DNA from 2 places in the Pedobacter sp. 10L46_2 genome. Region 2 is predicted to be linked to the other one. Evidence: riboswitches for the same ligand, from Rfam matches in the RefSeq annotation. Region 2 holds a riboswitch; the other holds the start of a gene.
What was found. A riboswitch is a leader RNA that binds a small molecule or an ion and turns the genes downstream of it on or off. The one in region 2 is predicted to bind cobalamin.

Region 1 (6,920 bases), on a different contig from region 2:
GCATCTAATAATTCCATCTGTGATCTTGAACACTCTATCGTAATTACATCAGCATCCATATCGGCGATGTTCTGAATGATGTCATTAAATTCAGAATAGCACATATGGGTATGAATCTGAGTTTCATCTTCGACCCCACTTGCTGAGATACGGAACGCCCTAACTGCCCAATGCAAATAATTTTGCCAATCGGCCTTACGCAATGGTAAACCTTCGCGGATAGCGGGTTCATCGATCTGTATGATCTTAATCCCTGCCTTTTCAAGATCCACAACCTCATCTCTAATTGCAAGCGCAATCTGTGTACAGGTTTCTGATCTGGGCTGATCATTTCTAACAAATGACCATTGCAAAATAGTTACCGGACCAGTAAGCATTCCCTTAACCCACTTATCACTAAGTGATTGCRCATATGCTGACCACCTAACAGTCATCGGTTTCGGTCGATGCACATCACCATAGATTACTGGTGGTTTTACACATCTGCTACCATAACTCTGCACCCATCCATTTTTAGTAAATGTAAAACCTGCAAGTTGCTCACCAAAGTATTCAACCATATCATTGCGTTCAAACTCGCCGTGTACTAAAACATCAATACCCGATTCTTCCTGAAAACGAATCGTTTCTTCAGTTTCCTTTTCAATTAACGCGTCGTATTCTGCAAGAGTTAAATCGCCCTTTTTATATTTAGCTCTCCAACTTCTTACCTCAGGTGTTTGCGGAAATGACCCTATAGTTGTTGTTGGGAACAAAGGAAGTTTTAATGCCTTATGCTGTGCTTCTTTACGAATTGCGAAAGCATTTTCCCGATTTTCATCTTTAGTAGTTATACCAGCAACTCTTTGTTTTACCGCCTGATTATGGATTAAGGAAGAAGTTTTGCGGTTTTCATTCGCATTAATATTCTCCGCCAGTTTTTCGGCTGCCGCCTCTTCTCCATTAACTAATTGTTTTAAAGTGACAATTTCATCTACCTTTTGCTTAGCAAACGAAAGCCATTGCTTAATCTCTGGGGTTAAAACAGATTCATTTGTTTCCAGTTCAAGATCACATGGTGAGTGTATAAGCGAGCACGATGGGCTAATAATCAATCTTTTAATACCAATATTAGCTTGTGCAGTTTCAATTAAAGCCAATGAGGTTTTAAAATCATTTTTCCAAATGTTTCTACCATCAACAACGCCAACTGATAAAATTAAATTAGAAGGAATAACATCCAAAACAGGTTGTAATTGCTCCGGATTTCGCACAAGATCAATATGCAATGCAGTAACCGGTAACGATGTTGCTAATTCCTTATTGTCTTTTAAAGCTTCAAAATAGGTAGTAAGCAACGTTTTAAGATTAGGAAATTGCTTTTTTATTTCCGCATACACATATTTATAAGCTGCTTTATCTTTATCTGTTAAATCTAAAGAGAGAAAAGGCTCATCAAACTGTACCCATTCAACATGTTGCTCTTCCAGTTTCTTTAAAATATCGATATATACCGGAAGCAGATTTTTAATAAGGTCTATCCTTTCAAACCCGGCTTCCTTTTCTTTACCAAGCAAAAGGTAGGTAACCGGACCAATAATTACAGGTTTGGTTTTAATGCCTAGTCTTTTACTCTCATTATATTCATCTAATATCTTGGTCGAAAACAGTTTAAACTGCTGATCCTTTACAAATTCGGGAACAATATAATGATAGTTAGTGTCAAACCATTTGGTCATTTCCATGGCCGTAATATCCAAGTTGTCTTTCTGATAGCCTCTGGCCATTGCAAAATAAAGGTCTAATTCTGAATTGCCTTTATTTAAAATAACCTCGTGATAACGCTTAGGGATTGCCCCAACTGTTAACGAAAGATCTAATACCTGGTCATAGAATGAAAAGTCGTTACTGGGAACTAAATCAATACCCGCTTGCTTTTGTAATTCCCAATTTTGCTGACGGATGTTTCTTCCAACCTGCACCAGGTTTTGAATTGTTGTTTTGCCCGACCAATACTGCTCGCAGGCTTTTTTGAGTTCTCTGTTGCTACCAATTCGCGGATAGCCTAGATTGTTTGTTAGCATTTTTCTTGCATTTAATTGAAAAAATCAGTTAAAAGCCCTTTGCTGAACTTCGCAATGCAATAGAAATAAAGAAGATTAAGAAAGGAAAAGATGTACTCAAGATGCCGTCATCTCGCACGCAGAGAGAGACCTCCTGACATAAACAAGGGATATCTCCTACCGTCGATATGACGGACGTCAATACATCATACCTGACTTGTGCTTCAAATCGCGAAAGCATTGTCAATTCGGTGAAGGCAGGTCTCCTGACTTGTAACATTTTTACCATCCTTCCCATTCCATAACTGGAACAGTGGATACTCTAAGGGTAAAAACCTTTGTGTTACTTACAGTTGCGCGACAGTTCGTGATTTACACACGATTCCCTATTAATCTACAATTAAGTAAAACCTCTCCGGTTGATGAAGAATTAAAGTAAAGAACTTATAAGCTGCAAACTTACATTTTATTACCCACACATTACATATTAATTTTTGAGTAGTGTACCTTTGCAACATTCTAAAAGCATTATTATGAAATTTAACCGATCCATTTTATCCGCATTTTTATTTGGTAGCATAGTGTTTCTGGCCTCTTGTCAGGATCAAAAAAAGCTTCCTATTTTAGGCCCCAGAGAAGCAGCAACAGTTAAAAATGCAGATGGATCAACCAGCGTTGATACGGTATATAAAACTATACCTGCATTTAGCTTCTTAAATCAGGACAGCACCCTTATTAACAACGATACTTTTAAAGATAAAATTTATATAGCTGATTTCTTTTTCACTTCGTGTACAACTATATGCCCTACCATGCACCGCAGCATGAAAACCATATTCGACAAATACAAAGACAATCCTGATGTGATGTTCCTTTCACACACCATCGATTTTAAATACGATCATCCATCAGTTTTAAAGAAGTATGCGCAAAAACTAGGCGTAGATGGCCCAAAATGGCAATTTGCTTATGGCTCAAAAGACAGCATCTACAAGATCGCGGAAAAGGATTATCTGGTTGCAGTAATTGAAGATAGCACAGCTAAGGAGGGATATGTACACCAGGGTTGGCTAATCTTAATTGATAAGCAAAAACGTATACGTGGAGCTTATGACGGAACTAACCCCGAGCAGGTTGCACAGCTTACCAAAGATATCCCGGTTTTACTAGCAGAAGATAAGAAGTAGTTATGCGTAAATTAATAATAAGCACATTATTTCTGATCACAATTGCTACAATGATCTATTCTTGTCAAAGCTCAGAACAGCTAAAGCAAGACATCTATTATGCAAACGGCCGTGATCTTTACATTAAACATTGCCAAAATTGCCATGGTTCAAAAGGAGAAGGATTAAATGCTTTGGCTCCGCCCCTTACAGATACCGTTTTTCTAAGGGAGAACAAACAAAAAATAGCTTGTTTTATAAAAAATGGCGCATCAGGCCCGATTACTGTAAACGGCAAAAAATACGATGGAAAAATGCCTGATTTTGCTACCCTGGCCAACATAGATATTGCTCAAATAGTTGTTTACATAACCAACACATACGGTAATAAACAAGGAATGTATACTCCAGAGCAAATAGCAGAAGATTTAAAAAACTGTAAGTAAAAGGAGGCTGTAAAATTATGCAATCGTCATTCTGAATTTATTTCAGAATGACGATTGATACACCATTTCTAAATAGAACTATTTCCAGATAGACTTAGCTGAATACACTTCCAGGTTTTTAACATCAATATTGTTCCCCCAGAAATGGAAACCCTCTTTATTATCATCAACCGGTTTTCTTTCCATTGAATAAGAGTAAGCACCACCATCAATAAACACCTCTATAGATGTTCTGTCAACATAAATATCAGCTGTTAGCTCCATGCTGGTCATATCTGCAGGTGAATAGAAAACCCCATTAATTGTATTATTGTTCATATCATAATCAATAATACGCTGACCAAATAAATTAAACCCGGCACTAGTCGCATGCGAAAGCTTAAAGGTAGTTTTAATGCGTATTTTATCAGCGCTATTGAATTCCTTAAGTTTCTGATTTGCATCATCAGATTTTAAACCAGCCCATTGGTTTGTACGTTCAAACAATTGTTCAGTCTCACTTACAGGCAAATTATACAACCTAATTCCATTTTTTGTTGAGTGAAGTTTCAGTTCTGTAGGCAATAACATCATGTTGTTAAAAGCCATACCCGGTTGCGCTACTCTTCCCCAGCCTATCTGAATACGTCTGCCGTCACTTTCAGGGATATTAGAATAGGTTTGAGCCGCATAAATAGACCCTGTTGTATATAAAAGCTTACCTGTTTCAGGAGTAAAAGCTTTTCCATCAAATGAACCAATCATATAAGTACCCGATGCACCATACATCACCCATTTGGTCTTATTTTTATCTCCATCAACTGGCAATTCAAAAAGGTCCGGACATTCCCAAAATCCGGTAACATGACTTTCAAAATTCCACTCCTTTAAGTTTTTAGAAGTATAAATAGAATGACCATCGCGCTCATTTAAAGCCATTACCCAATGTTTACCTGGTTTATACCAGAAAACCTTAGGATCGCGTGTATCTCTACTATTCCATTTCTCCTTAGAGTCTATAACTGGATTTTTTTCATATTTAGTCCAGGTACGGCCTTTGTCCAAGCTGTAAGCAACACATTGAATTTCTCTATCTGCATTGTCGGCAGTATAGAAAGCAACCATTGCAGGTATTTTTCCTTTATTAAAACCTGCAGTATTATCATAATCAATCACAGCAGATCCAGAAAACATAGTACCTAACTTATCAGGATGTAAAGCCACCGCGAGCTCTTCCCAATGTACAAGATCTTTACTCACAGCATGCCCCCACGACATATTTTCCCATTCTCTCTCATAAGGATTGTGCTGATAAAACAAGTGGTATTCACCTTCATAATATATCAATCCATTTGGATCATTAACCCATCCCCTCCTTGTAGTAAAATGAAACTGAGGGCGATTTTTCTCATGATACAAAGAATCCTGACCAGCAATCTTATCGTCCTGATAGATTTTGCTAAGTCCTGTAGCATCACCATCATAGCTTATTTTTATAGTTTTTCCTTTATAAGCAGATACGTCGCTAAAAACCCAGTACTCAGGTTCCCCTGTTGCCAATCTTATTTTAAATGAGCGTTCTTGTTTACCCGCTATTTCAAATGTCATTATTCCCCTATCCTGGCGTTGAGATATAGGTAAGTTGAGGTATTTCTTAGTGATCTTAATAGAAATATCTGCTGCAAAAATTGAGATACTGCAGTACAACATTAGCCCCGTGGTAAGTATGGCTTTTAAAATTGATTTCATCGTTTAGTTATTTAGGTTAAATTGTATGTTTATGTAATAATAATATTTTAAATCCATTACCAACCCTTATTTTGTTGGTATAAGCCTTTGCTAAAATTAACCTGATTTAATGGAATTGGAAAATACTCATCTCTTGCGGCTGTAAATTTAGCGGTAGCCAAATGGTTGGCTCTTGATTTTTCTATGTTAAAATAAGCGTTCATGGTTTGCGCCGCTACGCCCCAGCGTACCAGATCGAAGAAATGATAGCCTTCAGTTGCGAACTCAATCCTTCTTTCAAAGCGAAGCGCCTTTCTGGCATATTCCTGAGTCCATGTACAGTTTACGCCCGGCTGATATAGCTGAACATTATAGTTCGAGGTTGGATTTCCGTTAGCAAGTTTAAGAAGTGCTTTACTTTTTGATGAACGATCCCTTACCTGATTTATCAACGGGTAAGCCTCATCTTGTCTACCAAGTTCTATAAGCGCTTCAGCTTTCCAAAGAAGTACATCTGAATAACGAATAATCTCCCAGTTTTTAGAGCTCGACATAAATGGCGGAATTTTCTGAAAAGAAGCATCACCTGGCAATACCGCCTCTTTTAAACTTGCAAATGCATCATAAACTGCAGGAGCCCTTGCCCAAAATCGTTCAAATATAAAATCTGTTTTATACTTAAAAGGAGCTCCGGGTTTAGCAACAGTATGATCTAAACGAGGATCAAAAGTGCTGGTCTGAAAATCAAGTGACGCTGCAACATCAACATCGTTGTAGGTGCCAAACATTGGCAAACCATTTGCATCAGTTTTAAATGAGTTAATCAAATCATGGCTAGGCACATTAAATCCGCAGCAGCCATAATCCTGGTTCATTGGGTAATTAAGCGCGTGTCCATAGTCAAGCCGCCCCTTAGGTGTTCCATCATCTTTCGAATACTGAATAGCAAACACGGACTCTGGTCCATTTTCGGTTGAAGACAGAAAATTATTAGCAAAATCATCACTTAAATGATATCTGCCGGATGCAATTACCTCATCACATAAAGCATTAACCTCTGTTAATTTTTCAGAGCTTATGGAAGTTACTGTATTGCTTTCGTCCTGAATGTACGCCTGATATAAAAGCGCTTTAGCTAAATAAGCCTTTGCAGTAAATTTATTTGGCCGGCCTTTGTCACTTTGATCTGGTGGAAGCACAGCGGCTGCATCTTTAAAATCTGATGCAATCTTGTCCCACAACTCTTCATTACTTAATGCCCTGTTAGAAACTGTTGGATAATCCTCTTTTACAAGTGTTTCATCAATAAATGGTACATATTTAAAAAGGATTTTAAGCAGGAAGTAGTAATGGCCTCTCAGGAACTTTAGTTCTCCTTGTCTTTCTGCTTTTTTAGGATAATCCGCATCAGACAAAGCATTTACTCTTTTTAAGGCGTCATTAACCCTTCCAACACCTACATAAAGCCTAAACCACAACTGATCCAACAAACCATTATCTACCCTATTTGTAACAAAGGTTTCAAAAAGATGGAATTCAGACAAATCCCCTGGTCCATC
Region 2 (6,920 bases):
TTGTTGTCATTAAAAATGCCGTCCTCATTTGATTGAACAACGGCCGTAAGAAAGAATTCAATATTATTTTTGAAATCTACGAAATACGAATTGTCGATAATGAAACCGTAGGAGTCGCCATATTTATTAAATATCCTGATGTTCGAATCAATTTGAGCATCCTTATCCCTGCCATAGTACAGCATTTTGGCGTATGTTGGCCAAAATTCTTTAGGGTCATAAGCAGGGTAATCACTTTCAGTCGGCAATTTGCTCATATAAGTATAGATCAGTTTGTAATCGGCAGGCGTTAAATTAAACCGCTCCTTAATAGGGAAAGCCTCCGGATATATCAGTTTCCTCATCATCGCCTGCTGATCAGAAATGCTAAAAGCATTCTTATTTTCGAGGTTAAAAGGCTTATTTACCAGTTTATCTGTGCTGTCGAGATAACCCGTACCCATAACTGTATTTGTTAATGAAAGCACATATTCTTTAGGATCGTACTGTTCGGCCTGGCTGTACACCAGTTTATCTCCGTTATAGAATTTAATAGGATTGGTGTGTTTTGCCGTTTCACCCGCATCACCTATAGCCAACCGGTTTAAGATACGGCTGTTGTTAAAACCGTATTTCTTCAATTTGCTGTTAATTTCAGCGCGACCAATAAACTCGAACAATCGGTTAAATGCATCATTATCGCTGGTAAGTAATATCTTTTTGATGTAATGCTCAATAGAAGGCAGTCCATTTTTAGCAGTGCTATCACCCAGGACTTTAGTTTGAGCAGTATATGAACTGTCGGTAATCATGGTGCTTTTGGCGGTAAACCCGGCTATTTTAAGTTCATTTACTTTTTCAAGTGCAAAAATTACGGCTGCCAGTTTAACTGTACTTGCGGGGTAAAAGTACCTGTGGTCGTCCAGGTTATAACTATAGGTTTTAAAAACTGGCGTTAATTTTTGTGCAAATTGACTATAAAATAATGGCAAAATCAATCCCTGTTTTTAGGGATTTTATTACCTCTAATACATTATTACTACGTATATTTAACTGATAATTACAATCTTTATTATTGCTTTCAAAATATGAGTCAAAACGTCCTTATCCAAAGTAAGATTGATGATGCTATAGCTAAAATTTCTGCAATAGCAGAGGAACTGCCTGGCGTTGTTATTTTGCACGACCTTAGGGACTGGTCAGTTGCCTGGATGTCTGAAAGAGGGCTGCAGCAACTTGGCGTTTCTCTGGAGGATATCACCAAAATAACTGCCGAAGAATATTATACCAGGTATTTCAATGGAGATGACGCTAAAGATTATGTTCCTAAAATACTTGGCTTAATAGAGCAAAATAACGATGAGGACCTGTGTACTTTTTTTCAGCAGGTTCGTTTCTCAAATTCAAGCGACTGGAACTGGCATATGTCTAGCGTAAAGGTTTATATCAGGGACGAGGAAAACAAGCCATTGCTTGTCATAACAATCGCTTTACCGATTGATTCGATGCACCACATGACCGTTAAGGCATCTCGGCTGCTCGAAGAGAACAACTTTCTGCGCAACAATTACCACCATTTCACTAAATTAAGTTCCCGGGAACGTGAAATCCTGGGTTTAATGGCATTAGGTAAATCCTCTTCAGAAACAGCAGAAAAGCTTTTTATTTCAACAAGCACCGTCGAAACACATAGAAAAAACATCAAGCAAAAACTCAACACGCACTGTTATTACGAGATCTGCCAATATGCAAGAGCATTCGATTTAATATAGAAAGCTAATCAGGCTTGCTTCAAGGTAATTATTTAAGTACATTTGCAACGCTTTTGGTTCCCGATGTGCTTATTCGGGATTAAAAGGGAATACGGTGTAAATCCGTAACTGTCCCGCAGCTGTAAGCTTCATAACGGTGTTCAAATCAAGGCCACTTTTTCTGATCCTTTAAAAGGGATTAAGGATTGGGAAGGCAGAATAATCGGAAGTAAGTCAGAAGACCTGCCATAAGTGGTAATATTTCATAGCTTTCGGGGATTGAAGCTTGGAGTGAGTGCTTGTTTATTGTATTTCATTTCCTTGATCTAACTGTTTGCTGTGGGTAATAAGCTCACAACAAAATGAAAAGAAGTAAAAACGCTTTTACAGGCGTAAAGTCTATTTTTTTTACTTTTCTGGCTATTATATGGCTGGGCATGTTTATGGCTGTTCAGTCGTTTGCCCAAACCGATTCCATAAAACGCAACACTACAGATTCTGTAAATAAGGTTAATCACCTTAAAGAAGTACAGATCAGGAAAATAAAGATCACCAAGAGACAAACTTCTTCAACACCCTTACAAATATTATCAGGGGCAGAGCTCGAAAAACTAAACAGCCTTTCAGTAGCTGATGCTGTTCGTTTCTTTTCTGGTGTGCAGCTTAAAGATTATGGTGGCATTGGTGGTTTAAAAACCATTAATGTGCGCAGCATGGGCACTAACCACACCGCAGTTTTTTATGATGGCGTGCAATTGGGCAATGCACAAAATGGCCAGGTAGACCTTGGTAAATTCTCATTGGATAATATCGAAGAGATAGAACTTTATAACGGACAAAAAAGCTCCATTTTTCAATCTGCAAAGGGATTTGCCTCAGCCAGCTCACTATATCTTACGTCAAAACAACCGGATTTTCCAGCCGGTAGAACCCAAAAAATTCGTGCATCAGTAAAAGGAGGGTCATTCGGGCTTATAAATCCATCTTTATTGTGGCAAAGTAAAATAAGTAAGAATGTTTACAGCACCTTAAGTGCGGAATATAAAAATGCCAATGGCAAATATAAATTCCGATCTACCAATGGAGTATACGATACTACAGCAGTAAGAAAAGACGGTTACATTGAAACGATGAGGTTGGAACTGGGATTAAACGGAGTATTGCCCGACAGTAGTAAGTGGAAGGTAAAACTATATGGTTATAAAGACAACCAGGGCTTGCCGGGTGCGGTTGTCAACAACGTGTTTGCATTTTCACAACGGATGTGGAATAAGAACTTTTTCGCTCAATCTTCATATGAAAAGAATGTAGGTAAGTACAGTTTGCTGGCAACAGCCAAATATGCAAATGACAATCAACGTTACTTAAATCCGGATATCGTAACAGTTGATGGATTACAGGAAAACAATTTTCATCTACAGGAAATATACGTGTCTCTGGCCAATAAGTTTAAAATTACCAATTACTGGGATGTTGTATTGTCTACAGATTACCAGCGGAATGATTTAAATGCAGACCTCTACCGCTTTTCATATCCCGTAAGAAACACCATCTTAACGGCTTTGGCTACCCAATTTCGCTTTGCTAAATTTGACATTCAGGCCAACTTATTAAGCACCCTTAAGTACGATAAGACTCAAAGCGGACCGGCAGATGAAAATAGAAACGAACTAACACCAACGGTTATGCTCTCATGGCAGCCTTTTAATCAGAAAGAGTTTAGACTGCGTTCGTTCTATAAAAGCATTTTCCGTATGCCAACCTTTAACGACCTCTACTACACCAATTACGGATTTACCGTTTTAAAACCCGAGTATACAAAACAATACGATTTAGGGTTTACTTATATAAAAGGGTACGAGGGTAGGATATTGAGCCAGTTTTCTATACAGGCGGATGCCTATTATAACAAAGTTAAAAACAAAATAGTTGCCGTTCCGGGAAACAGTCAGGCAAGATGGAGTATGCAGAACCTCGGGCTTGTAGAAATCAAGGGGATAGATGTGAACATACAATCTGCATGGCAGCTTACCGATTACATTAACTTTACAACAGGTCTTACCTATACCTATCAAAAGGCAATAGATGCAGATAAAGCCTCAGCAAGCTATAAGGATTTAATTCCTTACACGCCAATTCACAGCGGATCATTTTTAGCAAGTGCAGCGTATAGAAATTTCTCAATGAATTACAGCTTCATTTATACCGGAGAACGTTATAATCAAAGTACAAATAACGTATACAACTATGTACAACCATGGTATACTCATGATTTAGCCTTGCATTGTAACACAAAAATAAATAGCCGGGAAATTCGCCTTACCGCAGAAATCAATAACCTGTTAAATCAGGATTATGAAGTGATTACGAACTTCCCTATGCCCGGTCGCTATTATCGTTTTGGATTAACCTATAACTATTAGCACTTATGAAAAAGAATAAATTACTTAATGCCATTAGTTTAGTACTTCTAATTACTACAGTTGGACTTACGGTATCTTGTCGTAAAGACCTTAAGCCGGTACCTGAGCAACAAGAGAGCCTTTTACCTCCTGATCCATCCGCTCAGGTTAAAGGATTTTATATCGTGAACGAGGGCAATATGAATATGAACAAGGCATCTTTAGATTACCTTGATTATACTACCGGAATTTACAGAAGAAACATTTATAATGAGGTAAACCCCGAAATAGTAAAGGGATTAGGTGACGTTGGTAATGATATAGGGGTTTATGGCTCCAAGCTATATGTAGTAGTTAACGTATCCAATAAAATTGAGGTTTTGGATGTTAAAACCGGTAAACGAATCAAACAAATTAACATCACCAATTGTCGGTATATCACATTTAACCAAGGCAAAGCTTATGTGAGCGCGTATCTTGGTACAGTAGGAGATCCTAATGCACCATTAGGAATTGTAGCCCAAATAGATACTGGCTCCTTAACAGAAATAAAAAGGGTAAATGTTGGCCGGCAGCCCGAAGAAATGGCTATTGTAGGTCAAAAGCTTTATGTAGCAAATTCAGGCGGATATAGTCCTCAGAAATACGAAAGAACCGTTTCTGTTATAAACCTGAATACATTTTCTGTCACCAAACAAATAGATGTAGCCATCAATTTACACCGATTAAAGTCTGATAAATATGGTGATCTTTATGTAACCTCAAGAGGGAATTATTTTGACATCCCCTCAAAAATGTTTGTAATAGACACCAAAACAGATCAGGTAAAAAAGACTTTTAACATCGCGGTAAACAACCTGGCTATTGATGGAGATGTCGCTTATTACTATGGTTCAGAATGGAACTATAATGAAGCGAAATACACCATAACCTACGGTATGCTCAACGTAAAAGACGAAGTAATACTCAATCAGAAGTTCATTACAGACGGAACAGAGAAATCAATTACCATTCCTTATGGAATAGCTGTGCATCCCATTACCAGGGAAGTTCTGGTTACGGATGCCAAAAATTATGTTTCACCAGGCACACTTTACTGTTTTGATCCCAGCGGGAAAAAGAAATGGTCGGTCACTACCGGAGATATTCCCGCTCACTTTGCATTTGTATATAAATAACCATATCTAAATTAAAAATGAAGTTCAATCAAAACGCAATTCTTGGTCTTTCAGCAGTTTTACTTTTCCAGCTGTGTTTAAGCTCCTGTTCAAAGGACGACAAAACTATTGATGAAGATACTTACGTACCGCGTCCAATAACTAGTACGAGCAGTAAGTTTATCACCAAGATCTATGAATATCAGCCGGCTCCTGGTCAATTTATAAATGAGTCTCTGGGCAGTCCTGAGGGCGCGCAGAAAATTATAGGTGATGTTAGAAATACCATTTTGGTATCGTTGGGCGCCTATGGAGGTTTCATTACGTTTGGGTTTGATCATTCTATAATTAATAAAGATGGAAATGACCTGGCTATTTATGGAAATCCTTTAGGCCCAATACAACAATGGTCTGAGCCAGGCATTGTTCAGGTTAGTCAGGATAAAAATGGAAACGGTTTACCCGACGATGAATGGTATGAACTTGCAGGAAGTGAGCATACGGCCGCCACAACAATTAAAAACTATGAAATCACTTATTATAACCCCAAAGCAACAGCAAATGTAACCTGGAAAGACAATCAAGGTAAAGCAGGAAGCGTTGAGGTAAATAGATTTCATAACCATAACTATTATCCGCTTTTCGCTGCAAACCAGGATAGCATCAAATTTAAAGGAACTCTGCTGAAATCAACATGGGGTAAAATAGAGAGCATTTTCGTAAACCTCGCATTTGAATGGGGATATACAGATAGCTATTCAACCGGCGATGATTACGATAACAAACGTTACAACTCATTCGATCTATCCTGGGCCGTGGATAAAAACGGCAACAAAGTAAATCTTACTGCTGTTGATTTTGTAAAGGTATATACTGGTCAAAATGAAAAAGGAAACACTTTACTTGGCGAAATATCTACAGAAGTAGGGGGTGCCGCTGATTTAAATATAAAATAAGTAATTATCTATAAGATGAACTATAACAAACTCATACTTTGCTTTTTAGGCGGGTTTATTACACTAACCATCGCCTGTAAAAAAGATAAAGTTAACGGTGGCGATGAACCCGAAGCTTTAATGCCAAAAGAAACCATTGGCGTTTATATGTTGTGCGAAGGCACCATGAATAACAATAATGGCGCTATTTCATACTACAATGTCAAAACAGGCGCATCAGAAAAGGATTACTTTAAAAAAGTAAACGGATATGCATTGGGCGAAACCGCGAATGATTTACAGCGCTACGGCAGTAAAATGTACTGTGTAGTTTCAGGAATACAAGGAGGTAAAAACTCTTATCTGGAAGTTATAGACGTTGCTACAGGAAAATCATTAAAGAGAATTCCTTTCTTTGATGCTGACGGCGAATATATGCCACGTTATGTAGCTTTTAACAAAAACAAAGCTTATGTATCTGGTTATGATGGAAAAATCACCCGTGTAGACACAGCAACTTTAGCTATTGACTCAAGAGTTGCAGTGGGTGGGGCACTTGAAGGGCTGGCCGTAGTAAATAACAACATCTATGTTACCAATTCCGATCATCCGATTCATCCCAACGGCAAAAAGGATGTAGTTTCTGTTGTGGATCTAACCACATTTACAAAAACACAGGATATCGAAGTTATCCAT

Region 1: another riboswitch for cobalamin. It lies ahead of metE (5-methyltetrahydropteroyltriglutamate--homocysteine S-methyltransferase); the one in region 2 lies ahead of AC1DDX_RS14815 (TonB-dependent receptor).

Annotation. Positions count from the first base shown of each region.
Region 1 covers NZ_JBFTIZ010000090.1:705-7,624, forward strand. The annotation lists gene metE (5-methyltetrahydropteroyltriglutamate--homocysteine S-methyltransferase) at 1-2,063, opposite strand, end outside; cobalamin riboswitch at 2,282-2,472, opposite strand; gene AC1DDX_RS11995 (SCO family protein) at 2,576-3,229, shown strand; gene AC1DDX_RS12000 (c-type cytochrome) at 3,232-3,654, shown strand; gene AC1DDX_RS12005 (glycoside hydrolase family 32 protein) at 3,733-5,382, opposite strand; gene AC1DDX_RS12010 (RagB/SusD family nutrient uptake outer membrane protein) at 5,439-6,920, opposite strand, start outside.
Region 2 covers NZ_JBFTIZ010000128.1:4,267-11,186, reverse strand. The annotation lists gene AC1DDX_RS14825 (serine hydrolase) at 1-971, opposite strand, end outside; gene AC1DDX_RS14820 (helix-turn-helix transcriptional regulator) at 1,068-1,751, shown strand; cobalamin riboswitch at 1,789-1,995, shown strand; gene AC1DDX_RS14815 (TonB-dependent receptor) at 2,093-4,153, shown strand; gene AC1DDX_RS14810 (YncE family protein) at 4,159-5,310, shown strand; gene AC1DDX_RS14805 (PKD domain-containing protein) at 5,328-6,245, shown strand; gene AC1DDX_RS14800 (YncE family protein) at 6,261-6,920, shown strand, end outside.